Regions from separate parts of the Pseudoalteromonas sp. CR1 genome, predicted to be linked through region 1. Evidence: predicted binding sites of a transcription regulator. Region 1 holds the regulator's gene; each other region holds the start of a gene.
The links. Region 1 encodes sigma-54, which starts transcription at its own class of promoters, with help from an activator protein. Its sites were predicted from a motif close to GTTGGCACGNNNNTNGNNT; they were not measured.
Positions count from the first base shown of each region.

Region 2: KZZ04_RS07155 (DUF1328 family protein) is a predicted target of sigma-54. The motif match lies at 1,686-1,704, and genes of this name have one in related genera.
Region 3: glnA (glutamate--ammonia ligase) is a predicted target of sigma-54. The motif match lies at 2,694-2,712, and genes of this name have one in related genera.
Region 4: nirB (nitrite reductase large subunit NirB) is a predicted target of sigma-54. The motif match lies at 2,998-3,016, and genes of this name have one in related genera.

Region 1 covers NZ_JAHXRM010000001.1:16,071-20,946, forward strand. Annotated here, with positions in the region: gene rapZ (RNase adapter RapZ) at 1-232, opposite strand, end outside; gene ptsN (PTS IIA-like nitrogen regulatory protein PtsN) at 252-704, opposite strand; gene hpf (ribosome hibernation promoting factor) at 709-996, opposite strand; gene KZZ04_RS00110 (RNA polymerase factor sigma-54) at 1,023-2,522, opposite strand; gene lptB (LPS export ABC transporter ATP-binding protein) at 2,592-3,317, opposite strand; gene lptA (lipopolysaccharide transport periplasmic protein LptA) at 3,314-3,850, opposite strand; gene lptC (LPS export ABC transporter periplasmic protein LptC) at 3,840-4,394, opposite strand; gene kdsC (3-deoxy-manno-octulosonate-8-phosphatase KdsC) at 4,391-4,876, opposite strand, start outside.
Region 2 covers NZ_JAHXRM010000006.1:21,743-26,618, forward strand. Annotated here, with positions in the region: gene oadA (sodium-extruding oxaloacetate decarboxylase subunit alpha) at 1-965, opposite strand, end outside; gene KZZ04_RS07150 (OadG family protein) at 975-1,220, opposite strand; gene KZZ04_RS07155 (DUF1328 family protein) at 1,744-1,917, shown strand; gene KZZ04_RS07160 (hypothetical protein) at 1,969-2,160, shown strand; gene KZZ04_RS07165 (YcxB family protein) at 2,294-2,761, shown strand; gene csrA (carbon storage regulator CsrA) at 2,813-3,004, opposite strand; gene KZZ04_RS07175 (aspartate kinase) at 3,105-4,313, opposite strand; gene alaS (alanine--tRNA ligase) at 4,320-4,876, opposite strand, start outside.
Region 3 covers NZ_JAHXRM010000014.1:38,100-42,975, reverse strand. Annotated here, with positions in the region: gene KZZ04_RS12905 (hypothetical protein) at 1-225, opposite strand, end outside; gene typA (translational GTPase TypA) at 438-2,261, opposite strand; gene glnA (glutamate--ammonia ligase) at 2,768-4,174, shown strand; gene KZZ04_RS12890 (DUF4124 domain-containing protein) at 4,289-4,810, shown strand.
Region 4 covers NZ_JAHXRM010000010.1:146,250-151,125, forward strand. Annotated here, with positions in the region: gene nirD (nitrite reductase small subunit NirD) at 1-286, opposite strand, end outside; gene nirB (nitrite reductase large subunit NirB) at 273-2,849, opposite strand; gene KZZ04_RS21210 (LruC domain-containing protein) at 3,845-4,075, shown strand; gene KZZ04_RS21215 (hypothetical protein) at 4,096-4,239, shown strand; gene KZZ04_RS10860 (sigma-54 dependent transcriptional regulator) at 4,699-4,876, shown strand, end outside.

The DNA.
Region 1 (4,876 bases):
TAAAACCCGGTAAATATTCAATAATGTGATTAAATTCATCTTGTTCTTTTGGCAAGTTTCGCACATCGATGCTAACGGCGATTTTATCGTAGTTATCAGAAACGCTTCTTACCAAAGAAGGTAATAAATTTACAGGGATGTTATCTACGCAATAATAACCTAGATCTTCAACAACGCGTAAAGCAACCGACTTACCAGAACCAGAACGGCCACTTATGATAATCAACTCCATTAATCACCCTTTAAATTTATTACGATTGGTCAACAATAATTTGATACAGCTCGGCGTCCGATTTAGCACAGCGTAGCTGTTTGCAAAATTCTTTGTTTTTTAGTTTATCAGCTATCGTCGCTAGCGTCTTTAAGTGTTGCTGGTTATCACCATCAGGTACGATGAGTGCAACAAAAATATCAACTGGTCGATTGTCTATAGCATCAAAGTTAATCGGTGTTTCACTTACTAATACTAATGCTAAAGGTTCTTGTGCGCCGCTCATTCGACCATGTGGAATAGCTATGCCTCTTCCTATTCCTGTGCTACCTAGCTTTTCGCGAGTTAATAAAGCGCCCAAAATATCTTGTTGAGACAAATACGGTAATTTATCGTGAGCAAGCTCGCTAATAAACTCTAAAATTCTTTTTTTACTATTAAAAAGGACCGCAGCTTTGCTGCAGTCCTGGCATATAAGTGAACTTAGTTTCATCATATTAGTGTCGAGCAAGCTTCTCTTTGTGTTTAATTACTTGACGGTCAAGCTTATCAATCAATGAATCAATCGCTGCATACATATCTTGATGTTCAGTGGATGCGAATAATTCAGCGCCACTTACATGAATAGTTGCTTCTGCTTTTTGATTTAATTTTTCTATATCAAGAATGACATGAACATTATTAATATGATCAGAGTGCCTTTCTAGCTTCGCAAATTTGGTATTTATATAGTCTCTTAATGAATCAGTTAGTTCTACATGACGACCAGTTAAATTTAGTTGCATAAGCATTACCCTCTTTGTTTAGCGTCTTAGATCAGACTCTTTCGCTGATTTGACGGTGGAATAGCAAGAGATTCGCGGTATTTTGCGATTGTACGTCTTGCTACTTTAATTCCTTGCTCAGCCAATATATCCGCAATTTTGCTATCACTCAATGGTTTTGCTGAGTTTTCTGCTGCGATTAGTTTTTTGATAAGTGCTCGTATCGCTGTGGATGAACATTCTCCACCATTTTCGGTGCTTACATGGCTTGAGAAAAAGTATTTAAGCTCAAATATTCCACGCGGTGTGTGCATGTACTTTTGAGTCGTTACGCGCGAAATTGTCGATTCGTGCATTTCTACCATTTCGGCTACATCATTTAAAACCATAGGTTTCATGGCTTCTGGACCGTGTTCAAAAAAACCTTGTTGTTGCTTTACGATACAGTTAGTTACTTTTAAAAGCGTGTCGTTTCTGCTTTCTAAACTTTTAATAAACCATTTAGCTTCTTGTAAATGTGAGCGAATAAACTGGCTATCACCGCTCGACTTAACTGTACGCGACATTGCAGCATATTGGCTGTTTACACGAATTTTTGGCATGCTGTCTGGGTTTAGTTCAACCACCCAGCGGCCTTTAATTTTCTTAACTGACACATCTGGTATTACATATTCAGACTCTTCTCGCACTATTGTGTCTGCAGGCTTTGGGTTAAGCGTATGAATAAGTGTCATTACTTCTTTAAGCTCATCTTCTTTGAGCTTCGTTTTTTTCATTAATGTACGATAGTCGCGAGCAGCTAACAAATCTATGTGCTCGGTTAAAATCATTTTTGTTTCGTCAATAAAAGGGGTGCCTTTATCAAATTGATTTAACTGAATACATAAACATTCTTGTAAGCTTCGTGCTGCAATACCAACAGGGTCAAATAATTGAATACGCTTTAAAACTGCTTCTATTTCATCAAGTTCAACCTCAACGTCATCGTCGTTATCTTGATTAAAGCTCTCTAAAATTTCTTCACAGCTGAGGGTTAATATGCCTGAGTCGTCCACGGCTTCAACTATTGCAATAGCAATCGCTTCATCCGTAGGGCTAAATGGCGTTAGTTGTAATTGCCACATTAAGTATTCGTGAAGCGTTTCAGTCGATGCACCTTGATAAATAGACTCATCTTCAGGCATGGGGCCTGAAGACGATGCTGGGGCGGCACTCATGTACTCATCCCAGCTAACGTCCATTGCCATGTCGTCACTGACGGTATCTTTTGCAAGGGCTTCACCACTGTCTTGTTCATACTCACTGGGGGCTTCATCGGCAGATGCACTTACTGTCACTTCATCATTATCTGCTTTTTGCTCATTTTTGCCTGCTAGGTCATCGGCATAGTCTTGCTCCTCAACCTCAAGTAATGGGTTGCTGTCGAGCGCTTCTTGTATTTCTTGCTGAAGATCCAATGTGCTTAATTGCAGCAAGCGAATAGCTTGTTGCAACTGAGGTGTCATTGTAAGTTGCTGGCCCATGCGCAGCTGTAGTGATTGCCTCATGTATCTCTAACAATCCTTTTAAGTTGTTATAATTAATACTAGCAGATGCATACAAATAAGGCGTAAATGTTACAGCCTAAATTGCTCGCCTAAATATACATCGCGTACAGTTTTATCGTTTAATACGTGTTCAGGGGCACCAGAAGCAATCAGTTCCCCATGAGAAACAATGTAGGCTTTTTCGCAAACATCAAGGGTTTCTCTTACATTATGGTCTGTTATTAATACACCAATACCACGGTTTTTAAGGTGTTCAATAATTTTTTTAATATCCAACACTGAAATAGGGTCAACGCCGGCAAACGGTTCGTCTAATAAAATAAACTTTGGATCTGCAGCTAAAGCACGTGCAATCTCTACTCGGCGACGCTCTCCGCCCGATAGTGCCATACCTTTACTGTCGCGAATGTGTTGAATGCTAAATTCATCCAATAGATTATTAAGTGTATCTTCTCTGGCTTGCTTAGTGAGCTCCTTTCGAGTTTCTAAAATAGCCATTAAGTTTTGATATACGGTTAACTTTCTGAATATAGACGACTCTTGCGGCAAGTAGCCAATGCCTAATCTAGCACGACTGTGCATAGGTAAAAGAGTAATATCGTTCTCGTCGATAGATATTTTACCTTTATCGCTAGGGACTAAGCCTACAATCATATAAAACGTGGTGGTTTTACCCGCACCGTTTGGACCAAGTAAACCCACTATGCTACCGGCTTTAACTTCTAAGCCTACATTTTTAACGACTTCTCGGCCTTTGTAGCTTTTGGCTAATAGCTCTGCTTTTAATGTACTCATGGCTGACCTTTATCGCTTTTTTTTGGCTCCACAGGTACTAAAATGGTGTGCACGCGGTCAGTTGAGCTTTCATCTTTTTCGGCGCTAATGAGTTGTTGCTCAATATCGTAGGTAATGCTTTTTGCATTCATTTTTTGCCCAGCTTGAGAGACCTGTGCATCTCCAATTAATGTTAAAAAACGTTTAGAAACATCGTATCTAACTTCATTAGCGCTGGCGCTCATTATTGTGCCGTTGGCTTGTTTTTCTTCAAAATAAGCGGGTGTACCTGTGGCAATTAACAGTTGCTTGTTATCACCCAATTCATCGCGTTTATGCACTTCTAGGCGGTCAGCAGTAATTTTTCTGTCGCCGTGAATAATTTCAACGTTTTTTTCGAATATACCTACATTTTCTTTCAGTTGACCTTCTTGCTTATCTGCACTAATCGAAATTTGATTTGCAGCAAGTGGCGCCGTTGGTTCAGCAGCATTTGCACCGAGTGCAAGTATAAATGTTGGAATAATAAAGAGTGTTAATAGTTTATTGGTCATAATAAATAGTTCGCGTATGGTTAATTAGTTTTATCACTTCGGTTTTTAAATCGGCTTCGAGGCCTTTACCGGTGATCTTTAAATTGGGTCCTGTAACAATGACAGGTTGTTCTGATTGCATCGTTAGTAATTTTATATCTACCTGAATATTATCAGCATTTATTTTATCTATCATTGCGTTATCAGTTAAATTACTAGCAACAACGTTACCTTCTAGTATTAATTGTCTGCCTTCGTATAGTGTTGCTTCGTTAGCGTTAATTCGCCACGTTTGTTTGTCGTTATAAAGCGTAAAAATGGGTTTATCAAAAAAGGTAAATCCTAATTCTTGATATAACTCCATTCGCGCTGCCGTTACTTTATGGCTAATTTTCCCATTCTCGTCATACGCTGTTTGTTTTAGCTCTATGGCAGTGTAATCGGGCTTTGCAATTATGTCTGCTTCGGTTTGCTGCGGTAAACTTACTTGTGTGAAATAAGGGTACCAAAGCCAAACCATACAGCTGATGAATAAAACGCTTAATATGATGCGCGCAGCATTCATGAACTCGTACCTTTGGTGGTCAAGGGTTTGTTGTTTTCAAGCATTAGCAGGTCGGTAAGCTCTCTCACTGCACCAAATCCACCAAGCATTTGTGTGGTGTAATGCGCTAAACGTTTTATCAGCGGATGCGCGTCGTTTACTGCAACAGCAAACCCTACTAACTCCATTACCGGCATGTCGGGGCCGTCATCGCCAATGTAGGCAATTTGCTCATCAGATAAGTTAAGCTTTGATTTTAGCTCCTCATAAGCGAGGAGTTTGTTTTCTTGACCTTGGTAAATGTGTTGTACTGTTAGGCTTGTCATACGCTGTTGTACTATTTTTGAGTGTCGTCCGGTAATAACCGCAACGTCAAAGCCGCTGTTAATTAGCGCTTTAATGCCAAAGCCATCTTTTGTATTAAACGCTTTGAGCTCTTCACCTTGGTTACCCAGATAAATACGACCATCAGAAAACACACCATCGATATCACAAATAAGCAG
Region 2 (4,876 bases), on a different contig from region 1:
AGTAGTACTTCGTTAAGCTTATCAGCGGCACCTTGCTCTTTAAGTTGGTTTTCCATGTTAGTTAACATGCCACCTGGTACTTGAGCGAGTAAAATACGTCCATCTACGCCTTTTAAACTCCCTTCAAACGCTGCATATTTTTTACGAACATCTCTAAAGTAAGCTGCAATTTCTTCAAGTTGGTTTAAGTCAAGCTCAGTATCTCGCGCTGTACCTTCAACAATTGCTACAATGGTTTCTGTTGCTGAGTGACCGTAAGTCATACTCATAGACGAGATAGCGGTATCAAGCATATCAATACCTGCATCAATCGCTTTTTGGTACGTAGCAGTACTTAAACCTGTTGTAGCATGGCATTGCATAGCAATTGGAATCGACACTGTTTCTTTCAGCGCTTTTATAAGCTCTTCTGCGTCATATGGCTTTAACAAACCCGCCATATCTTTAATACAAATTGAATGACAACCCAGCTCTTCTAATTGCTTGGCTAGCGTTAACCACATATCAAGTGTATGAACAGGGCTTACCGTATACGAAATAGTACCTTGAGCATGAGCACCTACCTTAACAGCTGCTTTAATGGCTGTTTCTAGGTTACGTACATCATTCATTGCATCAAAAATACGAAACACATCAACACCGTTTTTGTGTGCGCGCTCAACAAACTTTTCAACAACATCGTCAGCATAATGGCGGTAACCTAATAAGTTTTGACCGCGTAATAGCATTTGCTGCTTAGTATTTGGCATCGCTTTTTTAAGCGCACGAATACGTTCCCACGGATCTTCACCTAAATAACGAATACAAGAATCAAAGGTCGCACCGCCCCACGATTCAATTGACCAGTAACCTGCATCATCTAATTTACTTGCAATCGGTAGCATGTCATCTAAGCGCATACGCGTGGCAAGTAATGACTGATGCGCATCACGAAGAACCAATTCTGTTAATTTTAATTTAGCCATGTGTGCCCCTTATTTGTTATTTGATTTGTACTGAGCAATGGCAGCACTAATAGCAGCGATGTGCTCATTTGGCACACCTTGAGATTTAAACGATGGTGACTTAACTGGAGTCGCAACTTCAGCAGGGCTAAAACGCGCCACTAAGTTAGACATTATTGTAACTGCGCCAATTAATATCGAAAGAAAGACAAACACTCCAACCATACCTGTCAGCATTAAGCTACCAGCGGTTGTAAGTACAGCACCTATATCCATTTTTCTCCCCTTGAAACCCATATCGAAAATAAAAAGTCGATTTAGTTAAATATTTATTCACTAGATAATAACAAAACAAATATCTTTGTCTAGCCATTGTAAATTGGTAAAACCAATTAAAATAAAAATAACATATAACCAAATTTATTAACCAGAGTAAAAACCCTTACCCATCAACACCCCATAATACACACAAAAAATACTCACTATATTTATAAGCTATAGCTGAATTTTTAACAAAGCCGAATTCCCCGTACTTTACTGAACCTAAAATCACTCATAATGTGTAGAAAAAAACAAACTTGTTAATTGGTCTTACCAAGAGAGGCTTTTTTAAGCATCTTTAAATTGCAACCTATACTTGTGTGTGAATAAGTTACACAACCCAACGTAAAAGTTACCAATTTAACAAAGTCAAAAAACAAACAAAAACACGCAAGATACTGATATAAAACAAAAATACATTATGGCACAGTACTGGCATTAACTATTGTGTACAAATTTGATAACCAAGGAGAAAACAATGTTACGCTGGACAATCACATTTTTAGTTATTGCTTTAATCGCTGCAGTGTTGGGTTTTGGTGGCATAGCAGGTGCCGCAGCTGGTATAGCAAAAATTATATTCTTTATTTTTATAGTACTTTTAGTTATTTCGTTAGTTTCGGGTGCGCTACGTGGTAAATCGCCCAGGTAGGCATATACTCAACTAACACTACAATTTTATTTATTTACAAGGAATTACATTATGAACTCTACAACTTTAAAAGCAGCACTAATTGGTCTTTTCGCAAGTTTTTTCATCATGGGTTGTCAAGATAACAACGCAGAAGAAGCCGGTGAACGTATCGATGAAGTAGTAACAGATGTACAAAATTCTGTTGAAGATACGTGCGAAGAAGTGAAAGAAGGCGTAAACGCTGAAGAAACTAACTGTTAATCGTTAGTATATTATTAAAAAAACGGCTCTTAAGCCGTTTTTTTGTGCCTAAAATAAATGCACGCATTATAAAGCTGCTCATTCATAAGCGAACTTGCTAAAATATATAAAACGATTTTTAAAGCAAGGCACTATGTCATTTTCAACCACCTACACACTTGATAAACCCTACTTTTACGAATGCTTTGACGAGTCACTTCCTTACAGCAAACGCGCACAACCTAAGTACTTTTTACTGGTACTGTTAGTCTCGCTTGGTTTATTTAGCATTTACGGTTTAGCTGATCATTATTTAGGAACATTTTTGATCATGGTTGCTGTGCTTGAATGCGTTGCTTTTTATTACCGCAGGCCATGGTGGGTGACCAGACAAATGTTTAGCCGAGCATCAGGTTCTGAGGTTACACTCACTTTTGATGATGAAGGCATTAAATCGGCAAACCATTACAAAAGCTACCAACTAGCTTGGCAAGACATCGCTGAGGTAATTGAAACGCCACGGGGCGTGTTAATTAAAAATAAAAACAGCCTGCAATATATTTCAAAGCAAATACTCACAGATGAAATGCTCGATTTTATAAACAAAAAAGCCACTCAATGAGTGGCTTTTTGACTTAACTAAATAATTTATTTAGCTAGGTATACGTGTTGATTAAGCATTGCCCGGATTAGGGTTAGACTTTTCAGCTTGTATACGCATGTAAATTTCTTCACGATGCACTGATACGTCTTTTGGTGCGTTTACACCAATTCGAACTTGATTTCCTTTAACACCTAAAACGGTCACTGTTACTTCGTCACCGATCATAAGGGTTTCACCTACTCTACGAGTTAGTATTAGCATTCTCTTGCTCCCATGTTCCAATTAAAATTATAAGATTCCGCTTATCCATATTAATGAAAAATAGACTAAAAAGTAAGTAAAAACTCACTATCTATCTACTTTACGTTAAAAATGCTTTGTGTAATGCACGAACTGCCAACTCAAGGTACTTTTCATCTATTAAAACAGAGATTTTAATCTCTGAAGTAGACACTAAAACCACGTTAATATTTTCCTGCGCCAATGCATCAAAAAATAAACTAGCAACACCCCAGTGCGATTTCATGCCCATACCAACAGCAGATACTTTTGCTATGGTTGTTATCCCGCTTATATTTTCAGCACCTAAGGACACCTTTTTCTCGGTTAGTAATTCAAGTGCTTGCAGGTAGTCATTCGAGTGCACAGTAAAAGCATAGTCTATTTTTTCAAAGATATGATTAACTTGATTAATCATATCTATTTCGATGCCGTTATCAGCAAAAAGTTTCAATATTTTTACAAGATTTTGAGTGCCACTATGTACACCCTGTACCTTAATTAAGCACTCATCTGAGTTAAATGCAATACCCGAAACAACTTTACTTGGCATGTCGTTTTCCTCAAACGTAATCAATGTCCCTTCATCGGGATTAAAGCTCGAAAGCACCCTTAGTGGAACATTGTGTTTACCCGCCGCCTCAACAGAACGAATATGCAATACTTTAGCACCTAAGCTTGCCAACTCTAGCATTTCAGCAAAGGTCACTTTACTCATTCTTCGTGCGTTAGGTTCAATCCGAGGATCTGTAGTATATACGCCGTCAACATCGGTATAGATCTGACATTCGTCGGCTTTTATAGCCGCAGCTATTTCTACCGCCGACGTATCAGTACCGCCTCTGCCAAGGGTTGTTATATTGCCTTCAACATCACGCCCCTGAAACCCGGCAATAATAGCAATACGGTTATGCTCAAGCTCATGCTTTAAACGTGTAGCTGCAATGTCTGTAATGCGGGCTCTACCAAACATATTATCGGTTTGAATATTAACTTGATCGGCCAATAGGCTTACGGCTGAGTGGCCGCGTTTGATTATAGCCATAGCCAATAACGAAACCGATACTTGCTCGCCGGTACTAATTAGCACGTCGAGTTCTCGGTTGCTTGGACGGGAATCTATTTGTTTGGCAAGATTAATTAAGCGGTTGGTTTCTCCCGACATAGCCGAGAGAACCACAACCACTTGATGACCTTGTTGCCTAGTTTTAACAACAAGGTCGGCGACCGCTTCTATTCGCTCTATTGAACCAACCGACGTGCCGCCATACTTTTGTACAATTAACGCCACTTAGGCTTAAGTACGCTCAGTTAACCAAGCAGTAACGCTATCAAGTGCAGCAGCAAGGTTTTGTGGCTCAGAACCACCGGCTTGTGCCATATCAGGACGGCCGCCACCTTTACCGCCTACTTGGCCGGCCATGTGGTTAACTAACTCACCGGCTTTTACTTTACCAGTTAAGTCTTTAGTCACACCGGCAATTAGGCTTACCTTGTCGCCGCTGGCAACACCGAGGGCAATAACACCTGAGCCAATCTTGTTTTTAAGGTCATCAACCATACCACGAAGCGCTTTAGACTCAGTTCCTTCAACGTTTGCAACCAATAGCTTAACGCCATTAATTTCTACAATCGAATCAAGTAAAGACGCACCTGCAGCGCTCGCTAACTTGTCGTTAAGCTGAGCAATTTGCTTTTCAAGGCCTTTAGACTTCTCAAGCAATGCTGTTACTTTTTCAAGTACTGATGCGCTATCGCCTTTCACAAGCGCTGCTACATCGCTAAGCTGTTGCTCTTGTTCACTTACATAAGCAACTGCATCTGCGCCAGTTACTGCTTCTATACGGCGAACAC
Region 3 (4,876 bases), on a different contig from region 1:
CACAGCTGAAGCAAGGAAAATAAGACATATAATTTGAAATAATTCAGTTTCAATATCATAGAAGCCATTAGCAATTGATAACAAAACAAACGGTAAAAAAATTGATATGAGATCTTTCAAGCCCCAATCATTTTTTCCTAACGTTTCAAATTCATCTTTATATTTTTGCAGTTCAGCAATATGTTCTATCTCTAGTTTTGCCTTAATTTCATTTTCGGTATTCACACTAGCTCACTCGCACATAGTAAATATAGCTTTGATAATAACTTAATACCTTTTTTAGGTCCAACATAAAAAAACTGTTCAACAGTATCGAACCAACTGCGATGCTCTAACCTGAGGGCTTAAAGCTCTTCCCTGGCTAACTATTATCCACAAAAAAGCCGCTGTATTTTGCAATACAGCGGCTTTTAAAATCATTATTCTAAATTAATAGATTATGACTTAGGAGCACGACCCGCACGTTTACGCTCATTTTCAGTTAAATGACGTTTACGAATACGAATGTTCTCAGGTGTAACTTCTACTAGCTCATCATCAGCAATAAACTCAAGCGCTTGCTCAAGTGAATAGTTAAGTGCTGGTGTCAATGTTTGTGCTTCATCTGTACCAGATGCACGAACGTTAGTAAGTTGCTTACCTTTAAGCGCGTTAACTGTAAGGTCGTTATCACGGCTATGAATACCGATAACCATACCTTCATAAACTTCAACACCGTGACCGATGAATAAACGGCCGCGCTCTTGTAAGTTAAATAATGCGTTAGTAAGTGCTTTACCTGTTGCGTTAGCAATCATTACGCCGTTCTTACGAACACCTAGCTCGCCACCTTTGTGCGGACCGTAGTGATCGAACGTATGGTAAAGTAAGCCAGAACCTGACGTTAATGTCATGAACTCAGTTTGGAAACCAATTAAGCCACGGCTTGGGATCATAAAGTCCATACGCATACGACCTTTACCATCTGGTGCCATGTCAGTTAACTCACCTTTACGAAGACCAATTTGCTCCATGATAGAACCTTGGTGCTCTTCTTCACAGTCAATCGTTAGTGTTTCATACGGTTCTTCTAACACACCATCAACAGTACGTAAGATTACTTCTGGACGAGAAACAGCTAGCTCGTAACCTTCACGACGCATGTTCTCAATTAAGATACCTAGGTGTAATTCACCACGACCCGATACGCGGAAGCTATCTGGGTTATCTGTATCTGCAACACGAAGTGCTACGTTGTGTACTAATTCTTTGTCTAAACGCTCACGAATATTACGTGATGTTACAAACTTACCTTCTTTACCACAGAACGGAGAGTTATTTACAGAGAACGTCATTGTTACTGTTGGCTCATCAACACTTAGTGGTGGTAATGCTTCAACGTTGTTAGGACAACAAAGCGTATCTGAAATCTTAAGCTCGCCTAAACCTGTTACAGTAACGATGTTACCAGCATAAGCTTTATCAGTATCGATACGCTCAAGGCCTAAGTAGCTTTGTACTGAACCAATTTTACCGTTACGAGTCGTGCCGTCAGCGCTGATAACCGTCACTTGTTGGTTAGTCGCAACAGAACCGCGCTTAATACGGCCAATACCAATTACACCTTTGTACGAGTTGTAATCAAGCTGAGAGATTTGCATTTGGAAGTCACCTTCAGGATCTGCATCCGGTGGTGATACTTCATCAACGATCATCTTGAACATAGGTTCCATGTTGTCTGATGGCTCGTCTAAATCTAATGTTGCCCAACCGTTGATAGCTGATGCGTAGATTACTTTAAAGTCTAACTGTTCGTCAGTTGCGCCAAGGTTATCGAATAAATCAAAGATTTGATCCATAACCCAATCAGGGCGTGCACCTGGCTTATCAATTTTATTGATAACGACGATTGGCTTTAAGCCTTGCGCGAATGCCTTTTGCGTTACGAAACGCGTTTGTGGCATTGGACCTTCTTGAGCATCAACAAGTAATAATACTGAGTCAGCCATCGAAAGTACGCGTTCAACTTCACCACCGAAATCGGCGTGTCCCGGGGTATCTACGATATTGATGTGGTAATCATTCCAAGAGATAGCTGTGTTTTTAGCTAAAATGGTAATACCACGTTCTTTCTCAATGTCGTTTGAGTCCATCACGCGCTCTTCGTTACCGCCGCGTGTTTCTAATGTACCTGATTGCTCAAGTAGTTTGTCAACCAGAGTTGTTTTACCGTGGTCAACGTGCGCGATAATCGCTATATTTCTTAACTGTTCGATGCTCATATATTTACTCAGAGAAATTAAATTCTCAATGATCCTGCAAGATCTACGCACTCATCTGCGTTTTCACGAGATGTCCAAGCATAGGATTTAAAAGGGCGCATATTATCCCTCATTAATGACATGGATGAAAGTTTATCCAATACAATTTTCAAAACTTTCTCAATACTTTTACTAAGTATCTGTTTTATATATGACAATTATATGAAATAAATTGTCATTATTTTTTCAAAAATGCAGTTTACACTATTTATACGATATTTTTGGCACTCTTTTACATTTAGGTTATGCTGATTTCGAGCGATTAAATTAACAACAAAATAGAGCGTGCACAGCTTGCACCAAAGTGGAACTTAACCGCACCATGTTGGTGCCATTTTATGCCCCACATTGTAGCAACTAAGTTTTTTTAACCTATAAACATAGAGTTATAAAAATGGCACAAAATCAGCTTAATAAATCCCAAAGCAATTATGCAGCAATAATAAAACCCAATAGTTGGAGGACACATGTCACAATCGGTTTTAGATTTTATTAAAGAAAATGACGTTAAGTTCATTGATTTACGCTTTACTGATACAAAAGGTAAAGAGCAACATGTATCTATTCCTCATCACCAAGTTGATGAAGATTTTTTCGAAGACGGTAAAATGTTTGACGGTTCTTCAATTGCTGGCTGGAAAGGCATTAACGAATCAGACATGGTATTAATGCCTGTTGCTGAATCAGTAAAACTTGACCCATTCACTGAAGAAACGACATTAATTGTACGTTGTGACGTTGTAGAGCCTTCTACACTTCAAGGTTACGAGCGTGACCCACGCTCTGTTGCAAAACGTGCTGAAGAGTACATGAAATCTACAGGTATCGCAGATACTGTGTTATTTGGGCCAGAGCCAGAGTTTTTCCTTTTCGACGATGTTAAATACAAATCAGATATGTCTGGTTCAATGTACAAAGTTGATGCTGTTGAAGCGGCATGGAACTCAGATAAAGATTACGAAGGCGGTAACACTGGTCACCGTCCAGGTGTTAAAGGCGGTTACTTCCCTTGTTCACCTGTTGATTCTTCACAAGATTGGCGTTCAGCCACTTGTTTAGTGCTTGAAGAACTAGGTCAAGTGGTAGAGGCACATCACCACGAAGTAGCAACAGCTGGCCAAAACGAAATCGCAACGCGTTTTAACAGCATGGTTTTAAAAGCGGATGAAATCCAAGAGATGAAATATGTTATTCATAACATGGCTCATTTATACGGAAAAACAGCTACATTTATGCCTAAGCCAATTGTTGGTGATAACGGTTCTGGTATGCACTGTCACCAGTCTTTAGCTAAAGACGGTGTAAACTTGTTTGCAGGCGATAAGTACGGCGGCCTATCTGAAGAGGCGCTTTACTACATTGGCGGCATTATCAAGCATGCTAAAGCTATTAACGCATTTGCTAACGCATCAACTAACTCGTACAAACGTTTAGTACCGGGCTTTGAAGCGCCAGTAATGCTTGCATACTCTGCACGTAACCGTTCTGCTTCAATTCGTATCCCAGTGGTACCATCTGCGAAAGGTCGTCGTATTGAAGTACGTTTCCCAGATCCAACAGCTAACCCATACCTTGCTTTCTCAGCAATGCTTATGGCTGGCCTTGATGGTATCAAAAACAAGATCCACCCTGGCGATGCAATGGATAAAGATTTATATGACTTACCAGCAGAAGAAGCAGCAGAAATTCCACAAGTTGCATCTTCACTTGGTGAAGCACTCGATGCACTAAGTGCTGACCGTGAGTTTTTAACTCAAGGTGGTGTATTCACTGATGACCTAATTGATGCTTACATTGCACTTAAGGGTCAAGAAGTTGAAAAGCTTAACATGACAACTCACCCAGTTGAGTTTGAAATGTACTACAGCTGTTAATTTAACACTGTAAAAGAATGTGTGTTCTCAAGCCCGCTAAGCGGGCTTTTTTAATGGTAAATTAAATCAAACTCCACTAAAGTTAAGCCATCATAAAAATTGCAGGGTAGCAGTGTGAATAGTAAGATTTTATTGCTAATGATTACTTTAGGATTAAGTAATTATGGTTATGCGGGTGAAAAAAGAATTTACGCTTGGAAGGATCAAAATGGCGTTTTAGTGTTTTCAGATACACCGCGTAAAGGTGCTACAGAGGTCAAACTCTCTAGCCAAAGTTTAACTATACCCGCTAAAGATATAGCGACTCTCAGCAGCCAATCCCATACTAAAAAAACAGGGTTTGGTATTGCCATTACGTCACCTGAGCACAATCAAACCATTCATGAAAATACCGGAACAATATACGTCACCAGCCGGGTAATCCCGAGCTTTAAAACAGGGTATACCATTCAATTGCTTGTTAATGGAGAAGCAAACGGCCCTGCAATAAACAACTCCGTATTTGCAATTGCTGATGTTGAAGCCGGTGAACACATGCTTCAACTGAGGCTGTTTAACGAGAAAAACCAAATTATCGCTGTGAGCGAGCCTCGTATATTTAATATGCGCAGAAAAGGCAAAACCCATGGCAATTAAAGCGAAACTTAATACTTAGGCGCAGCAGCTCATTTTAGATAAAACCTGGCCTGCAAACACCTGCGC
Region 4 (4,876 bases), on a different contig from region 1:
CAAAAACCGGTAAATGTATTGTTTCGGCCTCTAGGCACTCGCCTGTTGCTAAACAAAAATGCTGTTTATATAACGGCGAAGCCACAACCAGTTTTCCCTCTATAGAGCCAATAATACCGCGCGATAATACGTTCGCTTTTCCAATTGGGTCGTAGTTACTAATGGCAAACACGCTTTGTGTGTTTTGTGGTACATAAAAAATAGCCACTTGCTGATTATTAACTAATGCGCATACACCACTGTTAGCAACTAGGTCGTCGATTGTTCCAATACTATGCCAAGACATCAGCTTGCTCCTCTTCAAGTTCCACTACCGGAATACGGTTTTGAGTAATTAGTTGTTCGCGTTTTTCAGCATCTGTAGCTGGGCGAATTTGATTACGCTCTTGTACAAATAAAATATTGTCATCGGGATTAGGGCTATTAACAAACTGGCGAAAACGCTTAGAAGCTTCAGGGCTTTCTACTGCTTTTTTCCACTCACAGGCGTATGTTTGAGTAATAAGTTCCATTTGTTCTTCAAGCTCTTGGCAAATACCTAAGCTGTCGTCTATTACTACACTTTTAAGGTAGTCTAGACCGCCTTCAAGGTTTTCCATCCATACAGACGTACGCTGTAATTTGTCGGCGGTTTTTATGTAAAACATTAAAACGCGGTCTATGTATTTAATAAGTGTGGCTGTATCTAAATCGGTAGCAAATAAATCGGCGTGACGAGGGCGCATTCCGCCATTACCACACACATATAAGTTCCAACCGTTTTCGGTGGCAATAATACCTATATCTTTACTTTGTGCTTCGGCGCATTCACGGGTACAACCAGACACGGCCATTTTAAATTTATGTGGTGAGCGTAACCCTTTATAGCGGTTTTCAATTTCTATTGCGTGGCCAACACTGTCTTGTACACCATAACGACACCAAGTACTTCCCACACATGACTTAACCGTTCTAAGAGACTTACCATAAGCGTGGCCTGTCTCAAAGCCAGCTTCAATGAGTCTTCCCCAAATAACGGGTAGCTCTTCTAAACGTGCGCCAAATAAATCGATACGCTGTCCACCAGTCACTTTACAATAAAGGTTAAAGTCTTTTGCTACTTGGCCAATGACAATGAGTTTGTCGGGTGTTATTTCGCCGCCTGCAATACGAGGTACTACAGAGTACGAACCGTCTTTTTGCATATTAGCAAGGTAAGTGTCGTTAGTATCTTGCAAGCCAACATGGGCAGGTTCTAAAATAAAGTCATTCCACGTTGAGGCTAAAATAGAAGCGACTGCAGGTTTACATATTTCACAACCATGATGTCCACTGCCGTGTTTAGCTAATAAATCATCAAAGGTTTTAATGCTTTCTACTTTAACCATATGCAGTAGCTCTTGGCGCGAATACGCGAAGTGCTCGCACACATGGTTGTTGACTTCAACACCACGACTAGCTAGCTCATCATCTACTACCGATTTAAGTAAAGCGGCACAGCCACCACAACCACTGGCTGCTTTTGTGCACGATTTAACAGCAGCTAAATCGCATGAGCCACCATCAATAGCACCCACAATGTCGCCTTTACTCACGTTATGACACGAGCAAATGGTGGCGGTATCGGGTAGGGCGCTGCCCGCTAATGAAGGTGCGCCAGCGCTGTCTGGTAAAATTAAACACTCAGGATGTTCTGGTAAGGCCATGTCGTTTAACATGTACTGCAGTAGCGTATCGTAATCACTAGTATCGCCAACAAGTACTGCACCAAGCAGCTTATCGCCGGTTTCATTTAGAATGATTTTTTTATAGCAGTCTCTAATTGGATCTTGGTAAATAAGCTCTTTGCAGTTGGGTGTTTTTGCATGGGCGTCGCCAATAGATCCTACTTCAACACCGAGCAGTTTTAATTTAGTGCTCATATCGGCACCTGAAAATTCAAGTTTGCCGCCACTTAGCTGGCTTGCTGCAACGCGGGCCATGTTGTAGCCAGGTGCCACTAAACCAAATAGTTTTTTGTCCCACAAGGCACATTCGCCAATAGCTAAAATATCAGGGTCTGAGGTTAGGCATTGGTTATTAATAATAATGCCGCCACGCTCGCCAAGTTCTAGTTCAGCCACTTTGCCCAGTTGATCATAAGGGCGAATACCGGCAGAGAACAAAATTAAGTCGGTTTCTAAAAACGTACCGTCTGAAAAGTTTAATCTAAAGCGGCTAGTTTCACCTTTAACTATTTCGCTGGTTGCTTTTGAGGTATGAACAGTAACGCCTAGTTTTTCTATTTTATTTTTTAATAGCGTGCCGCCTTGCCCGTCGAGCTGTACAGCCATAAGCTGCGGTGCAAACTCAACAACATGCGTATCAAGCCCTAATTGTTTAATGGCGTTTGCGGCTTCAAGTCCTAATAAACCACCACCAATTACTACACCATTTTTACTGGCTGCGGCACTGGCTTTTATTTGCTCTAAATCCTCTAGGGTGCGATAAACCAGGCAATGGGGTTGATCGTTCCCCTTAATTGGCGGTACAAACGGGAAAGAGCCCGTAGCAAGTACAAGCTTATCGTACGGGTATTGATCGCCAGTTTGAGTGGTTACTACTTTGTTTTTTCTATCAATGCCTTCAACCCACTGTTTAGTATGCACATTAATATTAAGTTGTTGATAGTTATCTAAAGTTGTTAGTGCTAAATCGGCGGCTGTTTTGCCATCAAACACGCTTGATAAATAAACGCGGTCGTATGCAAGATTTGCTTCTCCACAAAGTACTGTAATATTTGCTTTGTCATCGCTTTGACGCATTTGCTCAACAAAATGATGTCCGACCATACCATTGCCGATAATGAGTATTTTTTGCGAGGTTTGCATTAGGCATTCCTTAATGTGACGGTTTAAATTTTAAAAACAAAAAAGCCCGCCTCAGATACAAATTCATGTAACTGCGAGCGGGCTTCTTTGCCTGTGGTCATAACAACCTAAATTTATGCCGTTAAAATAACGGACTTGTATTTTATTAAAGCAATAACCTAGCCATAAAAATAAGTTACTGATTAATAGGGTTATTAATGTTTTTTGTAAATAATAGAATCAAATATAGTGCTTTTTTGGTGCAAGGTTTGTATTAATTAGTGCAGTTTAAATGTATCTGGGACTAATAATGCACAAGTTACTTAATAGAGGACCGTATAGGTGGGAGTTTGAAGGTTAAGCTAAAACTACGTTGCATACAGCGCACATTACATGAGTAATAAGAACCCAAGTTAGGGCTAGTGATTACAGATTTTATCACTAAGTTATTGATTATTTATATAGACAAAAAGAGTAAACAAAGCTAAATGAAAACTAACGCCCAGAATAATAATTGATATGACTTTTTTTGACTTACCTTTTTTAAAACTAGCAAAATCCTTAAATTGAATATTATAACTACCAAAAGTGACTCCCTTTAGCACGAGGCAGCCGGTTGAATAAAATAAAAAACCAAAGGCCGTATCAATTATTAGCCATAAAAACATATCGAACATAATGCTCATATTAATTCCTTATATCACGTTGAGTTTTAGATTAAATCGCACAGACTAACACCCCAGTTAGTCGTTTTAGTCTTAAAAATAGTTGTCACTGCTTTCAATATAATCATTTTATTAAAGCATATTCATTAAACAAAGCCAGAGCATGAAGTATAAGTAAACATAAAAACCTCTCTTCTACACGCGCTTGTGTATTTTGCAAAATGCAACTGAATCTATTGCAAGATGCATGAATCTTAAGTTGTTTATATTTTACATATTGATTTTCAATAGCTTAAGTTTTGGAATGGACCCTGCAATGGTTTAAACACTAAATTCATTAGGGGCTAAATTATGAAACTAAACAAATTTGCAACTGCGTGCTTACTTGCATTTCCGTGCGCTGTGCTTAGTCAACCATTCGAATCGTGTCCTAGCCAAGCACCGACAGAAGCGTTTGATACTTCACTATACAGCGTAACAAATGCAGACGATGCCAGTGTGCAAGGCAATGGTTTGTATTTACTTAACGAAAATGGCTTGCCGTTTGCGTGTTTAGCGCCTCTAATAAAGGCATGGCAATAGAGTACTGGGCCGGTGTGCTAGTGAAAGTATTTATAATAGTATTTGCCATTAGCTGGTGGTTAATCCGATTTTCGCATTTTAGTTTAGTGCGAATGGGCATAATGATTTCGGGTATTTTGGTTGCTGTGGCTGCGTTAATTAACAAAATGAATGGCATTGGTTAGGTTGAGGGAACACGTGTCACTATTTCTCGTGAGTATCGCTCGCAATTAGGAGACCCTAACGATCTATCGTTAGTGTTGATGTTTCCAGTGTCCTTTTTGGCAGCAGAACTGTTTGATAAAGGTGCGAATAAATGTCGTCCTATATTTGCAGCCGTAGGTTTGTTGTTAGCTATTTCTGGCGTTATAGTCACACAGAGCCGAGGCGGCTTACTGGGTATTACCGCTATTTTAAGTTTCTTTTTATATCAAAGGTGGAATTATTCTTCAAGGTTGTCAAACGTCTGAGGAATTTGCACATTGTTTATGGAGAAACTCACAATTTACCCTTTCTAAAGAAATTGATGACGCCTCATTAATTATAATTAACTGAATTTGCATTACGTGGGACTTTATAGCTATATTATAAGCATACATTCTATCTTATTGAATTAACAGCTACTCGCCAACTGAGACGTCTTTATGCTACCCACAGTTTTAATCGTTGAAGATACGCAGTCTTTAGCAATGATGTACCAATCTTATTTACTATCAACCGGTGTTAACACCCTTGTGGCAAGTGACGGCCAAACAGCCATAGACATCATAAATAAAGTTCACCCAGACCTTATAGTGCTGGATGTTATGCTACCAGATATGA